3 regions of the Vibrio gangliei genome follow, and region 2 is predicted to be linked to each of the others. Evidence: predicted binding sites of a transcription regulator. Region 2 holds the regulator's gene; each other region holds the start of a gene.
The links. The regulator CRP, encoded in region 2, controls carbon source genes, mostly activating them, when cyclic AMP is high. The targets are predictions, from matches to a motif close to TGTGANNNNNNTCACA.
Positions count from the first base shown of each region.

Region 1: udp (uridine phosphorylase) is a predicted target of CRP. The motif match lies at 5,250-5,265, and genes of this name have one in related genera.
Region 3: gltB (glutamate synthase large subunit) is a predicted target of CRP. The motif match lies at 6,627-6,642, and genes of this name have one in related genera.

Region 1 is NZ_AP021869.1:1,594,176-1,604,792, forward strand. Features, by position in the region: gene lpoB (penicillin-binding protein activator LpoB) at 1-381, opposite strand, end outside; gene Vgang_RS07260 (YcfL family protein) at 398-787, opposite strand; gene Vgang_RS07265 (COG3014 family protein) at 784-2,163, opposite strand; gene hinT (purine nucleoside phosphoramidase) at 2,267-2,617, opposite strand; gene Vgang_RS07275 (Card1-like endonuclease domain-containing protein) at 3,115-4,278, shown strand; gene udp (uridine phosphorylase) at 4,398-5,168, opposite strand; gene Vgang_RS07285 (CBS domain-containing protein) at 5,423-5,839, opposite strand; gene Vgang_RS07290 (bifunctional GNAT family N-acetyltransferase/carbon-nitrogen hydrolase family protein) at 6,030-7,574, opposite strand; gene Vgang_RS07295 (sugar efflux transporter) at 7,784-8,968, shown strand; gene Vgang_RS07300 (patatin-like phospholipase family protein) at 9,082-9,927, shown strand; gene Vgang_RS07305 (EamA family transporter) at 10,049-10,617, shown strand, end outside.
Region 2 is NZ_AP021869.1:2,354,876-2,365,492, reverse strand. Features, by position in the region: gene Vgang_RS10985 (FdhF/YdeP family oxidoreductase) at 1-863, opposite strand, end outside; gene Vgang_RS10980 (Na+/H+ antiporter NhaC family protein) at 1,083-2,429, opposite strand; gene Vgang_RS10975 (YicC/YloC family endoribonuclease) at 2,599-3,465, opposite strand; gene rph (ribonuclease PH) at 3,640-4,368, shown strand; gene pyrE (orotate phosphoribosyltransferase) at 4,492-5,133, shown strand; gene Vgang_RS10960 (aromatic amino acid transport family protein) at 5,361-6,566, shown strand; gene crp (cAMP-activated global transcriptional regulator CRP) at 6,906-7,538, opposite strand; gene Vgang_RS10950 (phosphoribulokinase) at 7,783-8,652, opposite strand; gene Vgang_RS10945 (YheU family protein) at 8,762-8,977, opposite strand; gene Vgang_RS10940 (TIGR02444 family protein) at 9,056-9,526, opposite strand; gene Vgang_RS10935 (ABC transporter ATP-binding protein) at 9,528-10,617, opposite strand, start outside.
Region 3 is NZ_AP021869.1:523,625-534,241, reverse strand. Features, by position in the region: gene thrA (bifunctional aspartate kinase/homoserine dehydrogenase I) at 1-295, opposite strand, end outside; Thr leader region at 326-445, opposite strand; gene Vgang_RS02420 (putative 4-hydroxy-4-methyl-2-oxoglutarate aldolase) at 577-1,071, opposite strand; gene arcA (two-component system response regulator ArcA) at 1,381-2,097, shown strand; gene arcB (aerobic respiration two-component sensor histidine kinase ArcB) at 2,199-4,547, opposite strand; gene Vgang_RS02405 (diguanylate cyclase domain-containing protein) at 4,544-6,289, opposite strand; gene gltB (glutamate synthase large subunit) at 6,905-10,617, shown strand, end outside.

The DNA.
Region 1 (10,617 bases), 760 kb from region 2:
GCTTTGGTCAACCAACTCGTCATTGTTTTGGAAGTTCAATTGCTTACGAACATCTTCTACTTTTGTCATGTCAACCAGCTGGAACTTACCAGAGTTCAGCATTTTAGTGGTGATTGAATCTGTGATGGATTCTGTATCAATATGCTCACTGGTTTTGTTACGAATGTTGTCCACATACACAATTGGACGACCTTGAATGGCGGCAACAGAACCCGAAGCCAGCATGCTGTCTGCCATTTCATTGGCAATTTTTTGTAGATCAGTCGAGCCGAAATCTACTGTTGTGGTTTCCGCAGAATTGGCGTCGCCATACTGAACCTTATTTGAACAGCCACCTAAAATGACAGCTAAGCTAATTAATGCAATTGCTGTTTTTTTCATTCGTTACTTCCTTTCATTAATCTTGTGGGCGAATTTGAATGCGGAATTGTGTCGCATTCGGGTTCACAGACACTTCACTTAAAGTCATTGATTCATAACCGCGTAGGATAAACTGACGCCAAGCCCCTTGCTTCGCATTCACTTCTAGCCCTTGCTCATCATACCAATAAAAACGATATTGCAGATTTTGCGTATCTTGAGAGTTATTGATGATCTTTACTAAACCGCGAGTATTACCGTTATTGGCTTGAGTATCAATGGAGTCAATTGTCAAATCATCATCTAGTGCCGTGTCACTATATAAAACTTGCTGACTGGCGCTATCAATACGCAATCCAGCGGTATTACTGCTAGAACATCCCGCTAAGGCAACAAGTCCTAAGCCTATCACTAACCATTTTTTCATTGAATTACTCCTAATTGTTTATGCCAAGCTGTTACTGTATTCCCTTGACGCGAAAGCCATAAAAACGTTCGGCGATTTTCTTTTACCTCAATTGAGTATTGATGGCTACCCGAGGAAATCGTGTATTCACCAGGCGTAAGATTAATACTGCTGCTAAAAACTTGAGCCGGTAATGTTTGCCAGCTGCGCGTGTCAGGCTGCTCTGTGACAATATTCCATATATTCGCAATCAACTCTGACACACCAGAATCATCGGCTTTGGCTGCTTGATGCCTTAACTGATCTTTGGTGTACAAACGTAGCCCTTGTTTCAGCACCATAGTGGGAATACGCTCACTGAGATCATTTTCTGCCATTAAATTGGTATCAGATAAAAGGCTAGCAGTTAACGCTTGATTATTTAATGTTAACGGGCTGAAATTTTGTACTTTAACATTCTTATACACAGGCAACGCGACACTATAAAACTTGGTTCGACCCGAGCTGTCCCAAATCGGCAATGAAAGACGCCAACTACCACGTTGTGCCACCACGCCCCTTTCATCAATCACGATAAGTTGTCCATTGCCCCGAGGAACCGCCTTCGTATCACCATATTGTTTCACCAAAGCATCCAAATCTTGTCGCATGCCCAATTTTTTTGCTACACGGATGGTGGCATCAATAATCTCACGGTTTTCTGGATAAACTGCTAATGCACGTTTGTAGTCAATGTAAGCATCATTAAGTTGATTATCCGCTTCAAATAGTAATGCAGATAAGTATAACAAATACCCATTTTGTACAGCTTGCAAGGTTTTCCCTGCATCAGGGTACTGAGAAATAATGCTGCCAAGATTCGGCTGAACCCCATTCTTTTTCATTTGTGCCTGTGCGTCTTTTAACTCCGCATCTCGGCTTTTACGCGCTTTTTCTTGTACTTGATTGGCACGGCGCATTTCAACTAATGCGCCTTGAAAATCATTATTCTGTAAATAATTTAACCCTAAATACAGATGTAAATAACCAAGCTCATAATCGGCAGGGTTATACGTGGTTAAATTATCATTGGTTGCTAAGGAACCCGCTTGATTCGCACTTTCACTTACAGAGATAGTCGCGCGTCGAGACAGTTCAGTATAGGCTTTATCACTCAGTTGAAACGACGCAAAACTGTTTGGGTAATTCTCAGCTAAGAATGACACCCGCCCCTTTTCCATATTACTTAAAACCGGGCCACCGATGTCTGAGTCAATGATTTCTTGCTCTGCACTTTTAAAATCGCCTTTCGCGACATCTTGGTACATATCTTTATTTTGTGCAGAGTAATGACTAAAAAGATTACCTGCAGATAAATTCGCGCAAGCACTTAACGTTAAACAGCATACTGCAATCATGATCATTTTTATCGAGCGGCCCCAATACGAAGCAGCAGTAAACTGAAAAGTCGAAACTGGTAACGATTTTATCTGCATTGATTTCATCATAATGTTTAGCGGCCTAGTTAACTAACATTGGCCCTAAAGGTTCGCCACCTACTAAATGCATATGAATATGATAGACCTCTTGTCCACCATGAGCATTGCAGTTCACGATAAGTCGGTATCCATTTTCGGCAATGCCTTCTTGTTGAGCAAGTTTCTTTGCCACGGTAAATAAACGCCCGAGTACACGTTCGTCGTCTTCTTCTACATCGTTTACTGTTGGAATTAACTTATTTGGAATAATTAAAATATGGCTTGGCGCTCTTGGATTAATATCGCGAAACGCAGTGACAAGGTCATCTTGATACAGCATATCTGACGGGATCTCTTTACGGATAATCTTGCTAAAAATCGTTTCTTCAGACATTTCTCACTCCTAATTCGCTAATCGATATTATTGCCTTACGCCACATGCTGGATATTCATCCATCCAATTGATCTGGAATAACTTTCACCATGTAGGGCTTATTAGTATGCGACAAGCCTGCGGATATCACAATATTTTCTCTTGCCAGATTTCCTTGCTTAGAGCGCTGAATTTACAAGCGAAATTGAATTTAATTTGGAACTGATCACACTTTTTATAGTCTAGTTTATACATGCAGTATGTGGTTTTGAGCATGACGAGTGACTTATTTTACTAAATAATCAACGCTTGCCTTGTTATTACCCCCGGTTAGCCACATATTGAATATGAGACATAAGTCACTGTACTTTTTATCTATTACTCCGTTTGACTGTGACTTAAAACATTGACTATCGATTACTTACCTTTCCTGTGTTCATCGCTTCATACCTTCGACACACTAAAGTTGAGTCATTGAATTTATTATATTTTAGCTAATGCTAACAAAGGAAATTAAGATGGCGGTTCATGTTGGAATCATAGATCAAGACCCCGTTCGTTTAATCACCCCACTTTTGGATAACCGCTCTGAATGTACTCACATGGCATTTATCGGTGACCATGAGCAACTCGAAATGTATCAACGACTCGAAACCGTCGTCAGCTCTCGCGGGATCAGCTCTGAGTTTTTCGAAATCCCAAGTGCGGTTAATACTTCAGCTATAAAGGCAAAAGTCAAAGAACTCGCAGAACGTTTAAGAACACGTGATGACAAAATCTTTCTTAATGCCAGTTGTGGGTTAAGACACCGACTACTCTCGGTTTATGAAGTGATTCGCAGTTATAACTGGCCTATCTTTGTTGTTGAACCGTTTAGTGACAATCAATGCTGGCTGTATCCTGACAACCAACCTGAACAACAAGTACAAGACCATATTCGCATCAGTGATTATTTAACCATTTTCGGTGCTCGCAGCGAATTTCCAACCAATGAAATTCCAGCCCCACTTGATGCCAAATTACATGAATTAGGTAAACGTTGGGCAGGTAATGCTTTGGAGCTTGGCCCAGGTCTTGCGACTCTAAACTACTTGGCTACAACCTGCCGTAAAGAGCAAAAACTGGATGTTGAACTAACCGAGAAACAACAAGGTTACCGTGAACTTGATATGTTAATCTCCGACTTAGTTGACATCGAACTTGCCACTTATGAAAACGGCATTCTCACCTTCTACAATGAAGATGCTCGCCGTTTCTCAAATGGTGAATGGTTGGAAAACCTTGTTCACAATACGGTACGTGAAATTCAAGATGAATTGCCCACAATTCAAGATCACTCTTTAAACGTGCAAGTGTACCGTGAAAGTGGTAGTCGCGAAGTGCGTAATGAATTAGATGTAGCGACAGTGGTCAACAATAAGCTGCATATTATTGAATGTAAAACCAAAGGCATGCGTGATGATGGTGACGATACCTTATACAAACTGGAGTCGTTACGTGATTTACTCGGTGGCTTACAGGCTCGGGCTATGCTCGTGAGCTTCCGACCAATGCGTCACAATGATATTTCTCGTGCCCAAGATCTTGGGTTAGCATTAATTGGTCCAGATGAACTCAAAGATCTGAAAAGCTATCTCACGGCTTGGTTTAATGAGGCTGGCGGTCACGAAGAGAATTTATAACTTTCGCTTTATGAGACAAAACCCAAAGCGAAGCCCGCAACAACAAAGCCCAATGATCGACATCATTGGGCTTTTTTATATGATTAATGCGCTGGATTTATAAAATTTCTATTTTACTTTTACAGTAATTTTCTCGCCGCATTCACTACCACTTCGATCGAGCGAGTTTCTGCTTGTTTTAGCGTCTCATGATCTGGGATTTCATCTTTACTACGGTTCACAATCACACCGGCAACACAGCCCGCTTTAAGACCAGAACTCGCACACATGGTCAGCAACGTTGCCGACTCCATTTCAAAGTTCAACACGCCCATTTCTTGCCATTCTTTCATTGAACCCTGAAAGCGTGATACGACACGACCAGTAAAGGTATCGTAGCGTTCTTGGCCTGGGTAGAACGTATCGCTTGATGCTGTGACACCAGTATGTACTGTGCAACCCACTTCTTGCGCAGATTGTTTCATCGCAGTGGCAACATCAAAATCCGCTACAGCAGGGAATTCCATTGGAGCAAAATGCAAACTTGCCCCATCTAAGCGTACAGAGCCGGTGGTGACAATCATATCACCCACATTCAAATGAGGTTGAATCGCCCCTGTTGTACCCACACGCAAGAAAGTACGAACACCAAGTTGCGCCAACTCTTCTACCGCAATAGAGGTTGATGGGCCACCAATACCGGTAGAACATACCACAACAGACTTACCATCAAGTTTCGCACGAAATACCGTGTATTCACGGTGACTAGCTAAAAACTCAGGCTCATCCATTAACTTAGCAATTTTTTCTACACGCGCTGGATCGCCCGGAATAATTGCAAGCGTTGCGCCATTTAAATCTTGTTTGTTCACGCCTAGGTGGAATACGTTTTGAGAATCGGTTGGTGCCACAATGTGCTCCTTAGTTATCGTCTGCCAGAGGGTTTGGCTAAAAAAGATGTTGCTACTGTAATGCCGCCGCATCGCTATTAACGTGATTAAACTCACATCATCAATGCAACATGTATACATAATAAATCAGCTAAACGGTTGCCATCACATTTTAATTCACTTCAGTTGAGGTTCATCATTTGAACCAATAAAAAAGGCCGCATCGATATGCGACCCAACAATCTGGTGTAGATTACACTATACCCGAGTGACGATTATAGTTGATGCTTGAAGCTCTTATCTAGATTATCGCTAATGGCTTTGAGCACTTCTCGGCGAGAAATAATCCCCACCAATTTCTTATTCTCAACCACAGGATAAACTTTAGGTTTACCTTCTTGCATCATGTTCGCCAACTCAATAACCGACATTTCAGGGCTAATAGTAAATGCGTCTTTACGCATACAATCACCCACAGAGTGCGTATCTTGGCAATGATAGCTCACCTGAATTAAACGATTGAGTAAATCTTGTTCTGATAAAAAACCGACCACTTCATTTTTTTCATTCACCACAGGCCCCCCAATATTTTGGGCGGCTAGCACTTTTTCCAAAGCAATCGGCAATGTCATATCAACACTAAAGGTGACGGCTCTTGGGCGCATATAATCTCGAACTTTTAACGATGCCATAAACAACTCCTTTTATTTTGTATTTATCAGGGGCTTTCGTTTTATGTAGCACATTTGGCTTGTTCTTTAAGTGTCGCCTAATTTCTTGATTTTACTAAATGGATTGCGTCAATTTTGTTAATAGCTGTTGCCAATGACACGTTTATCTAGGCCCAAAGACCCTACGTCATTGGCAACATTAGGACGAAAGTTACTTCTTCGCGCGGTTATTCACTGGTGAGAATTTATACAACTCGGGGCGTCGATGTTTGAGGTTGGTCACTGAACCTTCACTATGTAGCATTTTCAGTTTCGATAAGTCCACATCGGCATAAATCATCATCTCCGTATTCGGATCGGCTTCAGCAATGATGGCATCATGAGGGAAATATACATCCGATGGAGAGAACACCGCCGATTGCGCGTATTGAATATCGACGTTATCAACGCGAGGCAAATTACCGACACTACCACTGATTGCGACATAGCATTCATTTTCAATCGCCCTTGCCTGCGCACAAATGCGAACACGTAAGTAACCATTCTTGGTATCTGTCCAAAACGGCACAAACAAAATTTGAATACCTTGCTCAGCTAGCATCCTTCCTAATTCAGGGAATTCGACGTCGTAACAAATTAAGATACCAACTTTACCGGCATCCGTTTCCATCACACGAACTTTATCGCCACCTTCAATTACCCAATCCCACTCTTCATGTGGCGTGATATGGATTTTATATTGCTCTTCGATGATTCCGTCACGGTGTAACATGTATGCAATATTGTACATCTTTCCGTCACGCATCACAGGCAAACTACCAGCAATGATATTGATGTTATAAGTGACCGCTAGGTGGGAGAATCGTTGAATAATTTCATCTGAATACTCACTTAAATAACGCATCGCTTCCACCGAGCGTAAATCCGGAGCCAGCCCCATTAGTGGCGCACTGAAAAACTCTGGGAATAAAGCAAAATCCGATTGGTAATTCGCAAGAGAAGTAATGAAGAATTCCGCTTGGTTCACCAAATCATCTAATGACATGACATGACGCATTTGCCATTGCACCACCCCAATGCGGACAATGTTTTTTTCCGTCGCGTGAATGGAAGCCACTTCTTCTTCGTAAAAAATGTTATCCCACTCTAACAACGTGCCGTAACCTTGCGATTTTTCATCTTCAGGTAAATAACCACGCATCAAACGTTTTACATCGAAATCGTTAGATAATTGGAAGGATAAAATAGGATCGTGAATCTCTTGGCGTTTCACTTTATCGATGTATTCACTGACTTTCATCTCATCGGAATACTTTTTAAAACCAGGGATACGGCCACCGGTCAAAATGGCTTTCAAATTATTGGCGCGGCACATTTCTTTACGAGCTTCGTACAAACGACGCCCTAAGCGCAAGCCACGATAATCTGGGTGCACAAATACATCCAGACCATACAATGCATCCCCTTTCGAATTATGCTGAACCACATCATTCTCGTTGACCAAATCGCTGTTTTTATGCGGAAGAGAAAAACGGCTGTACGCCACTTTCATGGTCAACGCTGCCGCGACCATACGGCCGTTATCTTCAATGCAAACTTGGCCATCTGGAAACTGCGTAATCAAATCACGAATAGTCGATTCAGGCCAGGCACCACCCACATCAGGAAAGACGAGATCCATCAATGCGGCCAGTTCTTCGTAATCTTCAGGAGTGACCGTTCTTAAATTTAACAGCGGGGTATTATTTTCATCCATAAATTTATGCTCCATAACAATCTATAAATTCATTATGCAGACTCGAAATATAAATTCCACCACTCTAATCCACATTACTTGAAAATCAGCAGCTTATACATTCACTAAGTGAGTACTATTTGCTCCTTCCGTATATTTTTCATTCAGCAGCTTTGCTATCATGCGCGCATTACCTCCCAATTCAACACTCATGGTTCAACATTTACGCAATGAAAAAACTACTTTATTCACTGTTCCCAGGCAATCAGCCAGATCAAACGTCGGTCTCCCTACTATTTACTTGCTTTTTCGTAGGAATAGCAGGCGCATTTACCATGCCGACCATGAGTTTATTCATTTCTGAAGAAGTCGGAGCGCGCCCTTATTTGATCGGTGTTTTTTTCATGGTAATGACGATTTCCGGTGTCATTGTGAGCCAAATTATTGGTTGGTGGTCAGATCAAGGTATAGACCGAAAACGACTCATTTTAATCTGTAACATGATGGGAGCGATTGGTTTCATTATTTTTGCCTTCAATCGTAATTACTGGGTGCTTTTGGTGACTTCCGCTGTTTTCATTAGCGCTACGTCAGCTTCTATACCACAGGTGTTTGCTCTCGCTCGTGAAATACTAGACAGAAACACACGCCCCTCTGAAACGTTCAGTTCTCTGCTTCGCGCGCAAATTTCATTAGGTTGGGTAATCGGCCCTCCTATTGCATTTATGATCGCGACCGGCGTAGGTTTTACTCAGCTATTTTTATTAGCCGCCAGTATGTTCATCATTCTGTGTGCAGTCACGTATTTAACCCTACCGCAAATGGACCCTACGCCTAAGCATACTCATTTTGACCCAAGCGATTCTATTTGGCGTGACAAAAACATCATCTTACTGGCGTTGTCTTTTGTATTCATGTACTGCTCAAACAACATGTACATCATCAGCATGCCTCTTTACATTACTCACGACATGCAGCTCGATTCTTCTGTTGCAGGGATCATGATGGGTACCGCCGCGTTAATTGAGATTCCAATTATGCTGCTTTCCGGTCGTTATGCGCTTAAATTTGGTAAGAAGAAGATGATCACTGCCGCCATTTTAGCAGGCAGCCTGTTCTACGTTGGCGTGATCCTTAACAGCAGTTTTGTTGGCTTTGTTTTATTACAATTCTTAAATGGTATTTTTATTGGCGTAACCGCGGCTTTAGGGATCTCTTATTTCCAAGATTTAAAACCGAAGAAAATGGGACAAATCACCACGTTGTACTCCAACGCCATTAAAACCGGTGGCGTATTAGGTGGTGTTTTAGCTGGCATGATTGCGGATATTTTTAGCTTTGAGATGGTGTTTTGGGCATCGTTGGTACTTAGCCTGATGTCCTTTCTTACGATTCTAAAAGTGCGTGATGTGTAACAGTCCGTCCTCCTGAACCGTCCTATATGAATTAGAGACACATTTTTTATGTGGTTTATATTATCGAAATATTTAGTTACATTGATATAAATTAAGTTTTACAGGGGTGAGTTATGCAAAAGGCACTGGTAGTGGAAGGCGGAGCGATGCGTGGGATCTTTTCTGCAGGTGTGCTTGACCATTTTCTCGACAATCAATATCAACCCTTTGATTTTTGTATTGGTGTCTCAGCTGGCTCAACAAGCCTTGCCGCTTGGATCACTCAGCAACAACGCCGAACTTATACGGTGATTACTGACTACTCTTGTCGCCCAGAATTTATTGATTTCAAACGTTTTGTTCGTGGTGGCCATTGGCTTGATCTGGATTGGCTGTGGGATATTACCATCAAAGAAATTCCAATTGATATTGACGCTCTTCACCATCAAACCATTCCTTTTTATGTCGTCACAACCAACATTCAATCTGGACAGGCACACTATATTCAATCGACATCAGATAATGTGATTGAACTATTAAAGGCATCTTGCTCTGTACCTTTGGCCTACCGAGATTTTCCCGTGATTGATGGCATGTCGATGACAGATGGTGGCGTCGCCGATTCTATTCCTGTTGAGCAAGCCTATAAAATGGGTGCCAAAGACATTACTGTGATTTTATCTCGCCCACTTGGCTATCAAAAAAAGCCGTCGAAAGCACCATGGCTCACTCGTAAGTTTTTAGCTCAAACACCAAACTTAGCGGAAGCGGCACTGAAACGCGCCGAAAACTACAACAAAAGCATCGAATTTATTCAATCTCCTCCGCCAGATTGCAACATTACGGTGATAGCGCCACCTGCAGATTTTCCGGTTGGTCGTTTAACCAAAGATTTAAATAAGCTCGATATGGGTTATGAAATGGGCATAAGTGCAGCAAAACAAGTACTGCAACGGCACCAGCTCGCCGCTACTGCCTAGCTTATTAGTATCCACAAGGCTTAGTCCCCCAGAAAGCTTAGTTTCCAAAAGGCTTAGTCTTAAAAAATACTTAGCCTCACCAATTAACGTTATTGCTCCACACATTTTTCAAGGAAGAAATATGAATGCACGCAGTCTTGGCCTCATTTTATTGGTGGTGTTTGTTTGGGGCATTAACTTTGTCGTTATTACCATCGGGGTAAAAGAAATCCCACCTTTCTTTATGGCAGGGCTACGTTTTTCGTTTCTCGCTTTCCCATTAGTTTGTTTCTTGCCTAAACCCGAAGTGCCGACTCGCTGGTTGATTGCTTATGGTATGACCATCAGTTTTGGTCAATTCGCCTGCTTATTTTATGCACTGTATATTGGGATGCCTTCTGGTCAAGCATCGCTCATTTTGCAATCACAAGTTTTTGTTACCGCCCTTCTTGGTGTGATCATTTATCAAGATAAACTCACTCCGCTGCAATTATTTGGCGGAGTCTTAGCCCTCGCTGGCATCGGACTATTATTGTATGGGGTTTTAGAAACCAACATTTCGATCCTAGGTTATGTCTTTACTTTTGCCGCGGCCTGCTCTTGGGGCGTGGGTAATTTATGTAATCGCACCATTTCTATGCGCTATCAGAACACCAATATGATGCAATTAGTTGTTTGGGGAGCGCTGGTGCCTATCATTCCATTTTTCTT
Region 2 (10,617 bases):
ATGCCGCGAACTGCCGCCATGTCGCCACCAAGTTTTGGTTTGAAGTAATGGCCACTGATTGGGGTGGAGCCATTAGTGAGCATTTCAATCTTGTTTTGTGGGTTGGTAAAGCGTTCTAGCCCACGTTCTTTTAAGTTGTTGAACGACACAATCGACGCACCACGTCGTGAGGCTTTATAAAGCGTATCCATCATACGCGGGTGGTTAGTTGCTGGGTTTTGGCCGAATAAGAAGATGGCGTCTGCTTTGCTGAAATCTTCCATACGCGTAGTGCCTTTACCAATGCCGATGGACTGAGCTAATGCAACGCTGGTAGCTTCATGGCACATATTAGAACAATCAGGGAAGTTATTGGTACCGACGGCACGCGCAAACAACTGATATAAGAACGCCGCTTCATTACTGGCGCGTCCAGAGGTGTAAAACTCAGCTTGATTCGGGGAGTCTAATTGCTTGATATGTTGCGCGATGAGGGCAAAAGCCTCATCCCAACTGATCGCTTCATAATGATCGGTTTGCGCATTGTAGCGAACCGGTTGGTTCAAACGGCCTTGATACTCAAGAAAATAGTCACTTTGTTTGCGCAGCCAATTCACAGGGTGCTGCGCAAAAAAATCACCATTCACTCGACGGCTTGTTCCTTCCCAGTTGACCGCTTTGGCACCGTTTTCACAGAAGTGGAAATAGCCTTTTTCGCCATCTTCGCCCCAAGCACAGCCCGGGCAGTCAAAGCCTTTGTCTTGGTTGGTACGAAGTAAATTACGGATATTTTTTGCGACGTTTTCGCTTTTGAGTAGATGCTTACTGGTGCTGATCAATGCACCCCAGCCGCCGGCGGCGTGGGTATATTTTTTAATGGCCATGAACGGTTCCTCGATGAGGTGAAAAATGTGAGAATTTGTTAGGAGAAACTCGATAATGTTGCGTCATGGTGACGAATTCATTAAAGATACACCCGCAGCTGGGAGGTTATCAATAAAATCCGTAAAATTTATAAGAGAATTTTAATAGCCCAACTTGCTGTACCTGCTAGTGTCAGTTTAGCAAGTTGGGAGAATAAGGAAGGGCTATTAGGTAATGAGTTAGCGATGACGATGTTGGATGAAGACGGTTAACACTGCGCAAGCGGCAAGTACAAAGCAGTAATAAGAATTGCTCACAATCTCTAACGGCGACAACTTAAACACCGAACCGAGCAATAGGATTTGTGCGCCATACGGCAAGATCCCTTGAGTGACACAAGAAAAAATATCCAGCAAACTTGCCGAACGACGAGCCGAAACGTCATTTTGCTCAGACAATTCAAGCGCCACGCTGCCAGAAACGATGATCGCGACTGTGTTATTTGCGGTACAAAAGTTGGTGAGAGACACTAAAATCGCGATGCCGAGTTCACTGGCTTTGGAGTTAGCATCATTGGCATGTTTGCGACCAAATTTCTTGATGACACGGCTAACTAGCTGAGTTAAGAAAGCCAGGCCACCTTGTCGACGCATGAGCTCACTTAAACCACCAATCAACATCGACAGAATGAAAATCTCCTGCATGTTGGTAAAGCCTGCGTAAATGTCTTTGCCCAGATGAGTTAACGCGTAATCCGGTACGGAAAATAAACTCACAGCACCTGCAAACACAATGCCTAAACTGAGCACAACAAACACATTCAGACCAGACACCGCCAATACTAAAATAGTGATGTAAGGTAAAATCTTTAACCACTCGATATCGGTTGTGGTCGGCGTTTGGGTGGCAGTGCTGCTAAAAGCGAAAATGATGAGCGCGATGATCGCAGCCGGCACGGCAATCTTAAAGTTTTCACGAAATTTATCTTTCATTTCACAGCCTTGCGAACGCGTCGCGGCAATGGTTGTATCAGAAATGATGGATAAGTTATCACCAAACATGGCCCCACTTAAGACCACGCCAGCGGTCAGCGGCAAGCTCATGCCTGCAGAATGGGCAATGCCAACCGCCACTGGCGCAACGGCGGCAATCGTGCCCATGGATGTGCCCATCGCGGTGGCAATAAAGGCTGAGATCAAAAAGATGCCCGGCAAAATCATGCTGGTTGGCAGCAGGGATAATCCAAGGTTAACCGTGGCATCGACACCGCCAGAGGCTTTGGCGACAGCAGCAAATGCACCTGCAAGTAGGTAGATCATACACATCGCAATGATGTCTTGATGGCCGACACCTTTCAAAAACTGCTCAATGGCTTTATTGATTTTGTCTTTGCTGAGTGCAATCGCCACCACAATCGCAGGCAAGGCCGCAATAGGCGCAGGTAATTGATAAAACGCGAAATCCACACCTTCAAACGTTAAGTAAGCACCCACTCCAATAAATAACGCCAGAAATACGCCGAGTGGTAATAGCGCCAGTGCAGAAGGCGTGATGTTATTGGATAAATTGGGTTTAGGCGCAGACATAATATTCCAAACAATTTTCAAACAGGGCGCGCAGAGTAAAGTGTGAACAGGGAAATGTCAACGTCTAGACGTCTAAATGGCTGTTTTGGGCTTTCATGATGAATCATACAAATAACAAAAAGCCCTCAACAAAGAGGGCTCGTTTGGTATTTAAGTAAAGCGCTATGGATTATTCAATATTCTGAATTTGCTCACGCATCTGCTCAATCAACACCTTCAATTCAACACCTGAAGCGGTGACATCAGTGCTGATCGACTTTGACGCGAGCGTGTTCGCTTCGCGGTTGAATTCTTGCATCATGAAATCGAGTTTTCTGCCACAAGCGCCGCCTTTTTTCATGATGTTAGTGGCTTCTTTAACGTGAGAATCTAAGCGATCAAGTTCTTCTGCTACATCAGATTTTTGCGCCAGTAGAATCAGTTCTTGCTCTACACGAGAGCTGTCGAGTTCAATTTTGGCTTCTTCAAATTTATTCAGTAGACGATCACGTTGCCATTGTAGGATTTCTGGCATGCGAGCACGTACTTTCGCGGCTTCTTCGGTAATCGCAGTTAAGCGTTGCTCAATCAGAGACTTCATGTTGTCACCTTCACGGCCACGCGCAGCGATGAAGTCAGCAATCGCTTCTTCAAAACCTTCAAGCAATGCTTTTTGGATGGTGTCCATGTCTTGCTCTGGCGCTTCCATCACACCTGGCCAGTTCATTACTTGGAATGGGTTGATGCGAGATTCTTCACCAGTTAAGGCCATCACTTGGTTGGCGGCTTTGATGACTTGCTTAGCCAAATCTTCATTGATGTTTAAATCGCTTTGCGCTTTAGAGTTAGCTTCAAAGCGTAAGTGGCATTCCACTTTACCGCGCGCTAAACGCTTACGAAAACGCTCGCGTAGAATCGGCTCTAGGCCACGAAATTGTTCTGGTAAACGGAAGTAAGTTTCAAGGTAGCGTTGGTTTACACTGCGGATTTCCCATACGGCGTTGCCCCAATCAGCTTTGATTTCTTTGCGGGCATAAGCGGTCATGCTGTAGATCATGAAAAGTTACCTAATCGAATTATGTGATGGTTTTCTGCGGTGGATATTATCACAGTCTAGGACAAGGTGGTTTGTTTAATCTAAGTGGTTTGATGAATCGTCGTTAAGATCGCTTTTTGATGACAAGATCGTTATAATCTCGCCCCAATTCTATTGCTAATCAGGGTTATCTTTATGTCTTCAACGTTACGTCCAAACGATCGCGCCGCGGATCAAGTTCGTCCTATTAAAATGACACGCAACTACACCGCTTATGCTGAAGGGTCAGTATTGGTGGAATTTGGTAATACCAAAGTGTTGTGTAATGCCAGTGTTGAAGAAAAAGTACCGGGTTGGCTAAAAGGTCGTGGTAAAGGCTGGGTCACAGCAGAATATGGCATGTTGCCTCGTGCAACGCATACACGTAACCGTCGTGAAGCGGCAAGTGGTAAACAAGGCGGCCGCACCATGGAAATCCAACGTTTGATCGCGCGAAGTTTACGTGCGGTGGTGGATTTAGATGTGCTGGGTGAAATGATGATCACGGTGGACTGTGATGTGATTCAAGCCGACGGTGGCACACGTACAGCCTCGATTTCAGGCGCAAGTGTGGCATTGGCCGATGCGATTCAATCGTTAGTGGATTCTGGCAAATTGAAAAAGAACCCGATGAAGTGTCATGTTGCTGCGGTATCGGTAGGTATCATTGGCGAGCACGCTTTATGTGACTTGGAATATGTCGAAGATTCGGCGGCGGATACAGACATGAATGTGGTGATGACCGAAGAAGGCAAGATGATCGAAGTACAAGGTACAGCAGAAGGCGAAGCGTTCTCTCGCGCTGAGCTTAATCAATTGCTCGATCTGGCTGAGAAAGGTATCCAAGATATTATTGAAGTTCAGAAGGCAACCTTAGCAATTTAATCAACGTTACTCGTTTCTCGAAAAAGCGATCTTTGCTCTGTCGAGAAACGCGCAGCGAAGCGCCCGAATAACGGCTCTTTCGAAATAATAAAGTTAAATACAAATACGACAGTCAGGATAATTATGAAAGCATATCAACGTGAATTTATTGAGTTCGCTCTTGAGAAACAAGTTCTTAAATTTGGCGAGTTTACTTTAAAGTCTGGCCGTAAGAGCCCGTATTTCTTTAATGCTGGTTTGTTCAATACTGGTCGTGATTTAGCGCGTTTAGGTCGTTTTTATGCTGCTGCTTTAGCCGATTCGGGTATTGAATTTGATGTGCTATTTGGCCCAGCTTACAAAGGTATTCCAATTGCGACTACCACCGCTGTCGCTCTAGCTGATCATCACGATATTGACACGCCATATTGCTTTAACCGTAAAGAAGCCAAAGATCATGGTGAAGGTGGCAACTTAGTGGGTAATCCATTAGAAGGCCGCATCATGCTGGTGGACGATGTGATCACCGCAGGTACTGCAATTCGTGAATCGATGGAAATCATTAAAGCGAATGGCGCTGATTTAGCGGGTGTATTGGTGGCAATCGATCGTCAGGAAAAAGGCAAAGGTGAGTTATCGGCTATCCAAGAAGTCGAACGTGACTTTGGCTGTTCGGTGATTTCAATCATCAGTCTAGGTGACTTGGTTACTTACCTTGAAGAGAAAGGTGATAATGCTGAGCAATTAGAATCTGTTAAAGCATATCGCGCTCAATACGGCATCTAATCTTAGCCAGAAAAACCGGTTAAACAGTGAACCCTGTGGCTACTTTGGTCTCAGGGTTTATTTTTATTTACATACTGTAATTATTTCGATACATATTAATAAAAGCGTAAATGGCGGCATTTTTGTAGAATATTTGCGCAAAACTGGGATTCTTCACCTCGATTTCATTCTGTAAAGTCGGTAATGTGTCAGATTAATATTCCACCTAATGATAAAAAGACAGACACATGAGTAATTCAAAGGTTTTTGGTAGTACTTTGATCATTGCTGGCACCACGATTGGCGCAGGCATGTTAGCTCTACCTATCGCATCTGCTGGCTTAGGCTTTAGCACTTCTCTCATCATCATGATTGGTATGTGGGCCTTGATGGCGTATACCGCATTATTAATGCTGGAACTGCATCAGCATGCGGATCACGATGCCACGCTACATACACTTGCCAAGCAATTTTTGGGCGAGAAAGGGAAATGGATTGCGACTTTTGCGATGCTGTTTTTGTTTTATGCGCTATGTGCCGCCTACATTGCCGGTGGTGGTGGCCAATTTAATGCCAAATTGCACAATTGGTTTGCACTGGATGTGTCCAATGGTATGGGCACGTTGATTTTTACCGTTATTATCGCGGCGATTGTGACTTTCGGTACCTCTTCAGTAGACCGAGTAAACCGCGTGCTGTTCACCTGTAAACTGGTTGCCATGGCGGTGATACTGTTTTTCTTAACGCCGAATATTGAGCCGGTACATTTAGTGAATATGCCACTAGAAAAAGGTTTGATCATTGCTGCGTTACCAGTGATTTTCACATCATTTGGTTTTCATGGCAGCATTCCTGCCGTTGTGCGCTATTTAGAATTGGACATGAAATCGCTGAAAAAAGTGATGGTGTTTGGCTCGTTGCTGCCGTTGGTCGTCTACATTCTGTGGCAGTTGGCCACGCTCGGGGTGGTGGATCAAGCCACACTTTCACAAGCGGGGGATGTGACGGCGTTAGTGGGGACGCTTTCTCAAGTAATTCATAATCCAATGATTGCTCAAGTTGTGTCTATATTTGCCGATCTTGCATTAATTACGTCTTTCTTAGGTGTGAGTTTAGGTTTATTTGAATTCCTTGGCGATAGCTTGAATAAGAATCAGAGCAAAAGCGGTCGTGTTGTGATTGCATTGGTGACCTTTGTTCCACCACTGTGTTTTGCATTGTTTTATCCACAAGGTTTCATTATGGCGCTGGGCTATGCAGCGATTGCTCTGGCTATCCTAGCGATTTTATTGCCAGTAGTAATGGTAATGAAATCACGTCAGCAGCACCAAGAGACACAAGCCTTTACTGTCGGTGGTGGCTCATTGGGCCTAGGATTAACTTTATCGATGGGTATTGTGATCATTGGGGTACAAGTGCTGATTAGTGCGGGAGTGTTGCCGGCGATAGGGTAGTTTCGATACTCGTGTCTAGGTCGCTGCGCTTCTCGAAGCTAGGAAAAAAACTAGAAGTGCAGTGGTTCTGGGACGCATACTCGGGAGCCGGACAGAATAATTGACATTAGTTTGTATCGGTGCAAAATTTTCTCGGCTCTCGGCTCTCGGCTCTCGGCTCTCGGCTCTCGGCTCTCGGCTCTCGGCTCTCGGCTCTCGGCTCTCGGCTCTCGGCTCTTATCCTTTTCGAGTTACAAGCAGCGTAGCGCCCGAATAACGAAACTCGAATACCAAAAAAGCCACTGAACTCTCATTCAGTGGCTTTGTTAATTTTTGCACTATGTATAAAACGAAAGGCGCTTAACGCGTTCCGTATACCACGATAGTTTTACCGTGTGCAGAAATCAGGTTTTGCTCTTCTAGCATCTTCAAGATGCGACCTACTGTCTCACGAGAACAGCCAACGATTTGGCCGATTTCTTGACGAGTGATCTTGATTTGCATGCCGTCAGGGTGAGTCATGGCATCCGGTTGTTTTGCTAGGTTCAACAAAGTCTGTGCGATACGACCTGTTACGTCTAGGAAGGCTAAGTCGCCAACTTTTTGGCTAGTGATTTGCAGACGTTTTGCCATTTGGCCTGAAAGACGCATTAGGATATCTGGGTTCACTTGGATAAGTTGGCGGAACTTCTTAAATGAAATTTCAGCGACTTCACAAGGCGATTTTGCACGGACCCAAGCAGTACGTTCTTGGTCTTCTTCGAATAGGCCTAATTCACCGATGAAGTCACCTTGGTTCAAGTAAGACAAGATCATTTCTTTGCCTTCTTCATCCTTGATTAATACCGCTACTGAACCCTTAACGATGTAGTATAAGGTTTCTGCTTTTTCGCCAGCATGGATCAAAGTACTTTTTGAAGGGTACTTGTGGATGTGGCAGTGTGATAGAAACCACTCTAGTGTTGGGTCTGTTTGAGGTTTACCTAGAACCATAATTTGTTACTTCCTCTACAAGGCTTGCTCAGTTTGGAGTCACTCATCCTGAGACCGTCTAAACTGGTCAAATAGAATAGGTGTTGATTAGTTTTTGCTGTAAGTTGTTTTTACAGTCGGCCCTAAATACTACCCCTTTCTCGATGGAATTTCTTGATTTTGATCGCCCAAGACAGGGGTTTTTCAGGTTTAAAACGTGCCCGAACTCACATACTCGACAGTAAGTGTGCTCTTGCTAGCAATTTTAGTCGATTTTTCCGGTTTCGATCAGCTGATGTAGCAACGGCTGAATGATCAGCTCCATGGCAAAACTCATCTTACCGCCCGGCACCACAAGCGTGTTATGGCGGGACATAAATGACCCTTCAATCATGGCGAGCAGATAAGGAAAATCGACATTTTTAATGCCTCGCAATCGGATCACCACAAAACTTTCATCGAGACTTGGAATGCCTTTGGCATTGAGTGGGTTAGATGTGTCCACTGTTGGTACGCGTTGAAAGTTAATGTGAGTTCGAGAAAATTGCGGGGTAATGTAATTTAAGTAGTCATCCATTGAGCGGACGATAGAATCCATCACGGCTTCACGCGAATGGCCACGGTCACGGGTATCGCGTACGAACTTTTGAATCCACTCCAGGTTGACGATCGGCACCATGCCTATCAAGAAGTCGACGTGTTTAGACACATTGACCTCGCCATCGACAACACCGCCATGCAATCCTTCATAAAACAGCACATCGGTATTTTCAGGCAGATCTTGCCACGGGGTGAAAGTGCCTGGCATTTGGTTGTATGGTACCGCCTCATCAAAGCTGTGTAGATAACGACGCACTTTGCCGGTGCCATCTTTGCCATATTGCTTGAAGAAGTTTGATAGTGCGGGGAAGTCATTGGCTTCCGGGCCAAAATAGCTGATGTGTTTGCCTTGCTCTTTGGCTTTACGAATGGCGACATCCATTTCCGGACGTGTGTAACGATGGAAGCTATCACCTTCAACCCAAGAGGCTTTGATGCCCATCATATTGAACATTTTACGGAAAGTTTCAGAGGTAGTGGTGGTTCCTGCACCGGATGAACCAGTTACCGCAATAATAGGATGTTTGGCCGACATGATAATCCTTTCTTTCGACTAAATATTGCCAAACAGTGTAGAGGAATGGCGGATAAGAATAAATAGCTGCTACTTTGCTTGGCTTCTCGTTATGACAAAATCAGGTTAGTTAACGGATTTCATTGATGGCGCGAATATCGACGCTTTCGTGCAGCTCGGAATACACAATCGCAATGCTGCCGGCTTTTAGTTGAGCTTTCACTTGTTTTATCTTGGTATCAAGCGACGTTTCTTGCATGCCGTAGTCGGTGCCTTCGCGCAAAATAAATTCTTTAATTAAATTTTCAAGCGTGTCGGGGGTGATGTCTTGCCAAGGAATAATCATTGTACTGCCTTAAATCAATGAGAGATGTTGGAAATGGAAATGCTCATGAAGATGAGTTTTCGTGTTATTGAGCGCTCATCATTTTTCGCTTTTCTTGGTGTTGAAGAAAATGTCACATAAGTGAGTCGCGCCGAGCTCTTGGCAATAAACATGCGTCATCGGCGTTGTGACTTTGTCGGATAACGTCATTTGATTAATGCAATGCACCAAGTCGGATTGTTGCTGACGCTCTAATTGCAGTTCAAATTGTAGTGACTCGCGGTAAAGGGTATCGGGCAAGTGTGGTTTGGCTTTACGGCGATAATAGCGAAATTGTTCAAGTAATCCTTCAGTGCGCTCTATGGCGGAATCCAATTGTTCCCACTGCTGTTCTGATAATGACAGTTGATGTTCATCTAACCATTTTAGTAATAAGACTAAGTTGACCTTACCGTTATATTGGTTTTGCAGGTGCAAACAGGCTTCTTTAATTTCACGCACACCGTAGTGCTGCAAACTAAATTGCCATAAGCGTTCAAAGGTTAAGGGCAGCGGTTGATAGTCGGTCATATTATGAGCTTAAAGTGTCCAGTTCTTCTTGTAATGTCATCCATTCCATTTCAATCTCTTCAAGTTGAGACTTGCTGGCGGCCTGTGTAGCTAATACTTGTGTAAGCTTAGACTTATTTTCGTCTTGATAGAGAGAAACATCACTCAATTCTTGTTCAGCATCAGCTAATTGTGCACTGATTTTGTCCATTTTCTCTTCGAGTTGTGTCAGCTTTTTGCGAATTGGTGCCGTTTGTTTACGTAATTCTGCCTCTAAACGCTTTTGTTCTTTACGAGCGGCAGCGCTATTCTGGCTTGGCTCGTTGCTGCTGGTCTCTTGTGCGTCTTTCTTATCTTGCTTTTGTTGCTCGGTGAGCCATTTGTAGTAATCGCCTAAGTCACCATCAAATGGCACCACTTGTTTGTCATCCACGAGGTAAAGATCATCGGTGGTCGCGCGCAATAAGTAACGGTCGTGACTGACGATAACCATTGCGCCCTCAAAAGTTTGCAGTGCCATCGTCAGTGCTTGGCGCATGTCGAGATCCAAGTGGTTGGTCGGTTCATCGAGCAAAAGTAAGTTGGGTTTTTGCCACACGACTAAAGCGAGAACTAAACGGGCTTTTTCACCGCCAGAAAACGGCGCGACTTTATCTAGCGCTTTATCACCAATAAACCCAAAGCTGCCTAAGTAGTCTCGCAGTTGTTGTTCGGTGTGATTCGGCGCGATTTGCATCATGTGTTGTAATGGCGTTTCTTCTGGGTGCAAGGTTTCCAATTGGTGCTGAGCAAAGTAGCCAATTTTCACTCCTTGCGAATAGGTGAGATCGCCACCTTGTGGTTTTAGCTCACCGGAGAGTAATTTGATTAAAGTCGATTTACCCGCGCCATTGCGACCGAGTAAACCAATGCGGCTGCCCGGCACTAAATTTAAGCGAATGTGTTTTAAGATCAGGTTGTCACCGTAACCGGCGGAGACTTGATCCATCATGATGATTGGGTTTGGCAAAGCCGCAGGTTCACGAAATTCAAAACTGAATGGGTTATCAAATTGCGCCGGGAGCACTTTTTCCATTTTCTCTAAGGCTTTAATTCGGCTTTGCGCTTGTCGT
Region 3 (10,617 bases), 760 kb from region 2:
TAATTGATGTGTTAACTTGATTATCAAATGCTTGGCTTTCTAGCTGTGGCACTTGCTGTTTTACTTGATCAAATAAATCGTAAAAAGACTGTTCAAGCTCATTAATCAATAATTCTGATTCGCCATTTTTGAGTGTATTTTCAATCACAGCGACCAACTTATTGGTCGTTTTCCCTGGTGCTGATAAAACGACAGCCACCTCTTCTTGTTGAGCATTATTGATAATAATGTCTGCCGCCCTTAAAAAACGATCGGCATCGGCCAGTGAAGACCCTCCAAATTTAAGTACTCGCATCCCTTCCTCCAAACTTACTTCAAATTGGCATAAAAAAAGGCCTGTATCTGGTGGGATACAGGCCTTTTTTGAAAACTTTCGCTTACCAGCCCGCCCCAACATACGTAGTGTCGGTAATAATGGTGGTCATAATCATAGCGCTGGTAAAAAACATCATTGTTATATCGTCTTGTATTATCAAGTAACTCTACATTTACCGATTTAACCATCAAGAGTCAATGAAAACTTCGATTTATTCGGGTTTTAATTAATTATAGAGATGAAAATCATATAAATTAGCGTTAATCAAACTCACTCATATCGACAGCATGAGTACTGATCAAGACGCCATTCCAATCTGCATAAATATAATCACCAGGTAAAACCGTCACGCCGGCTATCTCCAAGCTGGTATTTTTCTCTCCTGCGCCTCGTTTATCGGTTTTGAATGGACTCGCACCGAGTGCTTGAACCCCTAAATCAATTTGCGACAAGGTATGAACATCTCTAACAGCGCCATATACAATCACGCCTTGCCAGCCATTTTCTTGCGCTAATATCGCGAGCTGGTCACCTAATAACGCTTTTTCTAATGCACCGTTACCATCAACCAACAAGACTTTTCCGTTGCCCTTTTGTGACAATATTTCTCTGACCAAACTATTATCAAGGTAACAACGCAAAGTGACGACCTCACCATAGAATGCGACTTTACCGCCAAAACTTTTCCAAGCGGCGGGAATCAACGTCAATTGTTCAGCATATCTGTCACATAATTCCGGTAGTAAATCTTTCATATTATTCCCTCATCCATAGGTTTCTGATGCTGTTTTTAACATTTATTTTTCAAACTGATTGATGCAAATCAACAAACTTGATAATAGCCGATTCACACATATTGTTAGCAAGCTGTTAAGACTGTAGACTCAGTTACATCGTATACAAAGGCTTAGCTAACCGTTTTTTGCCGTATTTTGAGCTAAGTTGATAGTAGTTACATGTCTAGCGATGATGCCTTGTCTGTTGTTCCGCATGAAATTGCTAGCAAAATGTTATTTTTATCTAGAATGAATTAAACCATTTAAAGTCATGATTTAGGTACTCCTATGCATACCCCACAAATTCTTATCGTTGAAGACGAACAAGTCACACGCAACACGCTGAAGACTATTTTTGAAGCAGAAGGATATACTGTTTTTGAAGCCATTGATGGCGATAGCATGCATCAGATTTTGTCTGAAAATGCTATCAACTTGGTCATTATGGACATCAACCTACCAGGTAAAAATGGCTTATTATTGGCTCGTGAACTAAGAGAACAAGCGAACGTTGCTTTAATGTTCTTAACTGGTCGTGATAACGAAGTCGATAAAATCTTAGGCTTAGAAATTGGTGCTGATGATTACATCACTAAACCATTTAACCCTCGTGAATTAACCATCCGTGCTCGCAATCTACTTCATCGCTCAATGAACCAAGGCGAATCACAAGAAGATAAGCGTGTGGTTGAAAAATACGAATTCAACGGTTGGGTATTGGATATTAATAGCCGTTCTTTAGTTAACCCTATGGGCGAAAGCTACAAATTACCTCGCTCTGAGTTCCGTGCCCTTCTTCACTTCTGTGAAAACCCTGGCAAAATCCAAACTCGTGCTGACCTATTGAAGAAAATGACTGGACGCGAGCTAAAACCTCATGACCGCACAGTCGATGTAACAATTCGTCGTATTCGTAAGCATTTCGAATCTGTGGCGGATACGCCTGAGATCATTGCCACCATCCATGGTGAAGGCTACCGTTTTTGCGGTGACCTAAGCGAGTAGTATCGCCCAATGAAACAACAAAGGCCTTATGAGCGATCACAAGGCCTTTTTCATATCTCCATTTTCAGATAACGACGAATGAAACGAGCGGGTAAAAACCACTAGCCTTGTTGTTTCATCCATACCTTCAACAGTTCGATGTCTTTTTGATAATTCTGATTAATCTCTTCAACCCAACCCGCAACCTTTTCACGCCACTCTTCGGCCTCAGGGGTTTGGGCCAATTGCGCTAAACGCTGAATTCGTTGTAAACCAACGGATCCCGCTGCACCTTTGATCTTATGTGCCTCCGAGACGACATTATCATCGTCTTGTTCCGCCAAATATTGATTTAACAGTGACATGTAATTAGGCATGGCCGATTCAAACATTGCCACACTATCTAACACAGGTTGAGTACCGACTATTTCAATATAAGAAAGCAACATGTCTGTATCGATAATGCCATTCTCGGCGCTTTCTGTTTGATTCGACTCAGAATGGCTGCCCTGAGTTTCGAGTTGCGCTAACTCACTAGAGGACGGAGCAAATTTATTAATAACGTGATAAACATCTTTAACCGCCAAAGGTTTGCTTATGACATCGTCCATACTTTTAGTAAGGTATTCTTGTTTATCTTTCATCACATTTGCGGTTAATGCGACTAATGGTGGCAAGGTTTGATAGTGTTTTCTAAAATTCTGCGCAATATCAAAGCCGGTCATGTCTGGCAGTTGAATATCCAAAAATACCAAGTCATACCGCTCAGGGTTAAACTTGCTTAATGCTTCCTCCCCCGACATCGCCACTTCAACGCTATGCCCTAGATTTTCTAGTACGGAACGGGCAACGGTCACATTGAGTTCAATATCTTCTACCATGAAGATGCGTAGACTGGTTTGAGCGTTTAGTTCTTCACTCGTTGCTTCCAAATGCGCAACCGGCACCTTAATCGATACCGTAAAGGTACTGCCAAAGCCCAGTTCACTGCTTACGGTAATATCGCCATTCATACGACGCGCGAATTCTTTCGATATCGCTAAGCCAATACCGGTACCAACCGCATGTAAGTTATCTTTGCCCGATTTAACCTGATAGTACATTCCAAAGATGTTATCGATCTCACTCTCGGGAATACCAATGCCGGTATCTTCAATCTCAAATTCTAGGTTGGCCCATTCATCATCAAACTCAGCACTGACATTAACGGTCACACCGCCTTGCTTGGTGAACTTCATGGCATTATTTAATAAATTCCATAACACCTGACGCAAACGAGTCGCATCCACCATAATGGCATCCGGTAAATCAGTGAGTTGGTCTAGTTCGAAACTAAGCCCTTTTTGTTCGGCCATCAAACCAGAAATGGTTTCAATATCCGTAATAAACGCTTGTAAATCCGTTTCAACAGGCAGCAGTTCAAGTTGAGTTCGATCCAACTTATCAAGGTCAATCACATCATTAAAAATATGCCCTAAAGTAATCGCACTAATATTAATGGTTTGCATATACTGACGCTGTTCTTGATCTAATTTTGAATCCAGAAGCATGCGACTTAATCCAACAATGCCATTCAACGGTGTTCTTAATTCGTGGCTAATGGTTGAAATAAACGTGATTTTATCTTGGCTGGCTTTGACCAATGCATCTTGGTAGGCTTTGCGTTCAGTGATGTCACGACCAAATCCAACTAGGCCTAATAACTCATTGGATTTGCTATAAAATGGTAACTTACGAAATTCAAAAAACGCTTTTCGGCCATTCGGATATTCAAGCCAAATGTCGTATGCCAATTCTCGATTTTCGGTAAAGACCGTGTTATCGGTGCTTTTAATTTGGCGTAAGGTCGCTTCGTCTTTATATACATCATCGATTGACATCCCGACTAATTCGGATTGAGGCATGCCAAGCAACTCCTCGAACGATTTATTACAACCTAAAAACACCCCTTCTGTGCTGCGATAATAAATTAAGTCAGGCGAGGCATCGAGAAATGAACGCATTAACGACGTACTTTCAGCTAGCTCCATCTGAGTCCGCTCACGGTGATAAACTTCGTTTTCAAGGTCTTGCATCATTTCAAGGCGAGCTTCCTCTGCCTTTTCTCTTTCAATGATCTCTTGATTTAATTTATGAATATTCTGTTGAAGTTCGAGGTTCAGCTGATGATCTCGTTGACGCATGTCTTTGAGCTTCACCACCATATTACTGAGTTTTTGCCTTGATTCTTCCAGTTGATCAACCACCACCGTCAGAAAATACACCGCCCAAGGCGTGATCAATAGACCAAAGAAGATGGAACGGATGATCACGATATTATCGACTTCTCCACGCCAAATTATGCTCACAACGGCTTGTATTGATACAGAGAAACACACCAATGCCAACGCCAGTAACATGGAAAAACGCACCATGCCCAATTTAACCAATAAATCGACATAATATTGAGCGAGTTTTTTTAATAACTTCATGAAGAACTCCGCTCAGAATGTGAGCTTTCTAATTGTGAAAGGAAACGCACTTGAGTTTGATTACCACCGGCTTGTTTGGCCTCATTTAATGCTTGATAAGCCAATGTCACCATTATCTCTGGTTCAAAATGGCGTAGCGGTATAGCGCTCGACACACCAAGACTTGCGGTCATTTTTATCTCGCGCTCACGGTGCCTAAATTCAATGTTGAGTTTATCTATCGCCGCATGAATTTTATCAACGACTAACTGGCAGGCCGGCATTTGTGTTTCAGGCAATAAGAAAATAAATTCATTTTGTTCATTCACTGCCAATAAATCAGCCCCTCGCTGGATCGCTTGTTCTAATGCGCTCGCAGCAAGCGACAGCACTTCCTGGGCCGATTCATCCCCATACTGTTGTTGATAACTATCTAAATTATCCAGGTGACAAATCATGACGGTTAAGGGGGATTCTTGACGAAGATGCAATCGCCACACTGCCTGTAATTGACTGTCAAAATAGCGCTGATTAGGCAAATGCAATTGAGTATCAAAGTAACATAAGCGTTCTATTTCAGAATAGGCTTTAGCCAGCTTTTGCTCTGCAGCAATATGTTCAGTTACATCACGTGCAATAACTAAGCATCCTGTGTTACCAGTAAAAGGTTCTGTATAAGGCGCTTTGAGTACATCCCACCAAACAGGCTCACCGTGAATATTTTTCACCATATCGATGAAACGCAACGTATTGCCTTTCTCTAACACTTCTCGGTCAGACTCTTCAAAACGCTCAATAAGATGCTGCGGTAATAGCTCTTCTAAGCTGTGCCCAATGATCTGGTCGGGGCTCGCAATGCCTAAAGAATCGGCATAGGCTTGGTTGCAAGCTTCATGAACTCTTTGCTGGTTCATCAAGGCGATAGGGTAAGGAGAAGCGGTCAAAATGGACTGTAATAAGGTTTCGCTTTTCTTTAGATCCAATTCCATGGTTTGCCGTTTAGCAATTTCATCACTGCAAGATTGCTGCATATAAAACCAATCCGACACATCATAACTGATGCCAATACTGCCGATGATTTTACCACCTTCAGATTTCACTGGAGTAACATGAGTTTCAAGTAAACAACTATCACCAGCCGGCGTCGTCGTCCAACGCTTGTTAGAAAAACCACTTTCTATATTGTCTAGCAACATCATACCGCAGCCTTCCATTTCTCGATGGGCCCAAAAGCGTTGATAGGCGGAATTAGTGGAGACTAAATTTCCATCGACATCTTTAAGAAAAACGAGCTGAGATAACGCATTAAATGCTTGTAGGCTCAGTAATGATTCTTGACTGAGATTTGCGATTGGTTGAGGTAATGTCGCATGAACCGCCCATACCTTTTTGCTATCAACGATAGATTGGCTAAATGTGAAATGCACGCGGATTTTATGATGTTCAGAAATAGACCAATCTTGAAGAGGAGAACTTTTCGCCTTATCAATCATCGCCAACAGGATCTTAGGTGTAATCAGTGATGGTGCGAGATATCGTTTCCCGACACGGCGAATCGATAGGAGCTGCCTAGCCATCCGGTTAGCATCAACAATTTCACCATCTTGGCACCCAACGAGGAATATGGCGGTCGGCGTTTCTTTAACAAGTGCCACCACTTGCTTGGTATTACGGAAATAAAAGTAATACACCACCGATAAACACAGCAGTACAAACACGATATCGACTAATATTCCATGGCCTTTTAAGTACAACCAATCCATTTATCACCTATCTAACCATTCAAAATAACGAATCATCTTCTGTTATCTTACAAGCAATCGCATAGAATGTGGGGCTATGGGCTCACAATCCGATGATATTTTTATTCATCCCCTCCCCTTTAGTTAGTGTCAATAATATCAACCGCACTAAACAGCACAAATAGATTGGAACGAATTTTTAAAATATATATTCATAAAAACAGCATAAAATTCAAACCATCAGCGTATTTTGCTCTTTTAATATGCAAAATAAGAAAAAAAAATCATCACTTTTATTCAACTTTCGTTGGAATTACATAGTACAAAAATGTAGGATGGGTGAACGATTCTGTGTTTTCGTGATAGGAATCACGTCAAAATTCAGGAGTAAATCGCTAGCACTTCCTTTTAAAAAAGCATAAAACACTGGATATGTGTTCAAGCAGATACAAAAGGAACTAAGGAACCGCTTTTTTCGCAAATACTTTTCTGCGAATGGTTGAAAGGAATCGCACTTACTAGACCGAGCAATGTCGAAGTAAGTTGAAGATTATAAGTAAATAAAAGGACAAAGTGGCTTTAAAGAGACGCATTGAAGCGAATCAAAGCTGCTATTTAACTTGGAAGGATGTACCTATGGTAAGTAGAGAGCACAGTACACAAGGATTGTACACTCCCGAGCTGGAGCATGATGCCTGTGGAATCGGTTTTGTTGCTCACTTGAAAAACCGTAAATCCCATGCGGTAGTAACCCAAGCACTCGATATGCTAGCCCGAATGGAACACCGCGGTGGTCAAGGTTGTGACCCATGCAGTGGTGACGGTGCGGGTATTCTGCTGCAAAAACCTCACGAATTTCTATTAGAAGAAGCGGTCAAGCTTGGTATTAAGCTCCCTTCTTTCGAAAAATACGGTGTTGGTGTGGTTCTTTTCCCTAAAGATGAACACAAACGCCAACAATGTCGCGATATCCTAGAGCGTAATGCCAAACGCCTTGATCTTGAGATCTTAGGTTACCGTGTACTGCCGGTTGATAACTCAATGATCGGTGAAGATCCTTTAAGCACCGAACCGCAATTTGAGCACGTTTTCATCTCTGGTGGCCCAAGTATGACGCCGGAAGAGCTTGAGCGTAAACTTTACGTATTGCGTAATTACACCGTTCGCGTGTGCTTAGAGTCTGTATCAAACATCGGTGATGATTTTTATATTAACTCATTGTCTTATAAGACTTTGGTTTATAAAGGTCAGTTAACCACTGATCAAGTTCCCCAATACTTCCTTGATCTACAAAATCCAACCATGGTTACGGCCTTGGCGTTGGTTCACTCTCGTTTCTCAACCAATACTTTCCCTAAATGGCGTCTCGCTCAACCATTCCGTTACATTGCGCACAATGGTGAGATCAACACAGTTCGCGGTAACTTGAACTGGATGAAAGCGCGTGAAGCCATTTTAGAATCGGATCTATTCTCAAAAGCGGAAATCGACATGCTATTGCCGATCTGCTCTGAAAATGGTTCAGATTCTTCTAACTTTGATATGGCGCTAGAGTTATTAGTGCTTTCAGGCCGTAGCTTGCCACACGCTTTAATGATGCTTATCCCTGAAGCATGGCAAGAAAACAAGAACATGGATCCAGCGCGTCGTGCCTTCTATCAATACCACGCCAACATCATGGAACCATGGGACGGCCCAGCGTCTGTTTGTTTCACCGATGGTGTGCAAGTAGGGGCAACACTTGACCGTAACGGCTTACGTCCGTCTCGCTATACTGTAACCAAAGACAATTTCTTGGTAATGGCATCGGAATCTGGCGCAGTGGAAATTGCCCCAGAGAACATTGAATACCGTGGCCGCCTACAACCAGGTCGTATCTTCGTTGCTGATCTAGAACAAGGTCGCATTATTTCTGATGAAGAAGTAAAAGATAGTATCGCAAAAGCGAAACCTTACGAGCAATGGGTTCAAGACAACCTATTAACGCTAAAAACACTGCCTGATGCCGACAATATGCACCACCAGCCTTCTGCGGCTAAATTGCTACAGCATCAACAAGCGTTTGGTATCACAACAGAAGAAGTCAACGACATCATTCACGTTCTCGCTGAAACTGGCTATGAACCACTGATGTCTATGGGTGCTGACTGGCCACTTGCGGTTCTATCACACCAATCCCAGCATTTATCTCACTACTTCAAGCAGCTGTTTGCTCAGGTGACCAACCCACCGATCGATCCGATCCGTGAGCGTATGGTTATGTCACTCAACACCTATCTAGGTCGTGACCATAACCTCCTGACTGAAACACCAGAGCACTGTCGTAAAGTAGAACTTGAGTCTCCAGTTCTATCTAACGATGAACTTGAGAAATTACGTGCGATTGATAACGAGCATCTACAAGCGAAAACGCTCGATATCGTATTCCGTGCAACGGAAGAACCTGGCAAACTGGAACGTGCGCTAAAACGTATTTGTCAGTACGCAGAAGATGCGGTCATCGATGGTTATTCAATTATCCTGTTAACGGACCGTGCGACTAACTCTAACCACGCAGCCATCCCTGCAATGTTAGCTGTCGGTGCAGTACACCATCACCTTATTCGTAAAGGTCTACGAGCTAAGTGTGACATCGTGATCGAAACCGGTGATGCGCGTGAAACACACCACTTCGCCACACTTGTTGGCTACGGTGCCAATGCGGTTAACCCTTACTTGGTGACAGAAACGATCGTGGATCTTCAGAAGAAGAAAAAACTCGATCCAGAAGTACCAACCGAACAATACTTCAATAACTATCGTAAAGGTATCAATGCTGGTCTATTGAAGATCTTCTCGAAAATGGGGATCTCGACTCTACAGTCATACCACGGCGCTCAAATCTTTGAAGCTCTAGGTATCAGTAAAGCGGTGGTAGATAAGTACTTCACCGGTACTGTTTCACGTATTCAAGGTCTAACCATTGATGATATCGCACGCGAAGTATTAGTTCGCCACCGTGTGGGCTACCCAACTCGTGAGATCCCAATTCAAATGTTGGATGTGGGCGGTGTGTATCAGTGGAAACAGCGTGGTGAAAAACACTTATTCAACCCTGAAACCATTTCTCTATTGCAACAATCGACTCGTAATAAAGATTACGCGCAGTTTAAGCAATACGCGAAAGCAGTGGATGATCAAGGTGACAACGCAGCAACACTACGTAGCCAATTGGACTTCATTAAAAATCCAGCCGGTTCTATCCCGCTAGAAGAAGTGGAGCCAATCGAAAGCATCTTAAAACGCTTTGCTACCGGTGCGATGAGCTTTGGTTCTATCTCCTACGAAGCGCACTCAACTCTGGCTGTTGCCATGAACCGCATTGGCGCGAAATCTAACTCTGGTGAAGGTGGTGAAGATCCAATTCGCTTTGAGAAAAAAGCCAATGGTGACTGGGAACGCTCTGCTATCAAGCAGGTCGCTTCAGGTCGTTTCGGTGTGACCTCTTACTACCTAACTAACGCTGACGAGCTACAAATCAAGATGGCTCAAGGGGCGAAACCAGGTGAAGGTGGTCAGCTACCAGGCGATAAAGTGGATGATTGGATCGGTGCAACCCGTCACTCTACTCCAGGAGTTGGCTTGATTTCACCACCGCCACACCACGACATTTACTCAATCGAAGATTTGGCTCAGCTGATCTACGATTTGAAAAACGCTAACCGTGATAGCCGCGTGAACGTGAAGCTCGTATCAGAAGCGGGCGTTGGTACTATCGCATCAGGTGTAGCGAAAGCAAAAGCTGACGTTGTCCTAATTGCAGGTTTCGATGGCGGTACCGGTGCATCTCCGATGTCTTCGATTCGCCACACAGGTTTACCGTGGGAACTTGGCCTAGCCGAAACTCACCAAACCTTGCTTAAAAACGGCCTACGTAACCGTATCGTCGTACAGTCTGATGGCCAAATGAAAACGCCTCGCGACTTAGCGATTGCAACGCTACTTGGCGCAGAAGAATGGGGCGTGGCAACCGCAGCACTTGTGGTTGAAGGTTGTATCATGATGCGTAAATGTCATAAGAACACCTGCCCAGTTGGTATCGCGACACAAAACAAAACACTACGTGAACGTTTCGATGGCCGCGTAGAAGATGTGGTAACCTTCTTCCAATACATGGCAGAAGGTCTACGTGAAATCATGGCTGAGCTTGGCTTCCGCACTATTGAAGAAATGGTTGGTCAATCTCAAAAACTGAAAGTTCGCGACGATATCCAGCACTGGAAATATAAGAACCTTGATTTAAGCCCTGTGCTTTATATTCAAGAGCCGCGTGCTGAAGATGGCGTTTACAACCAGAAACAGCAAAATCA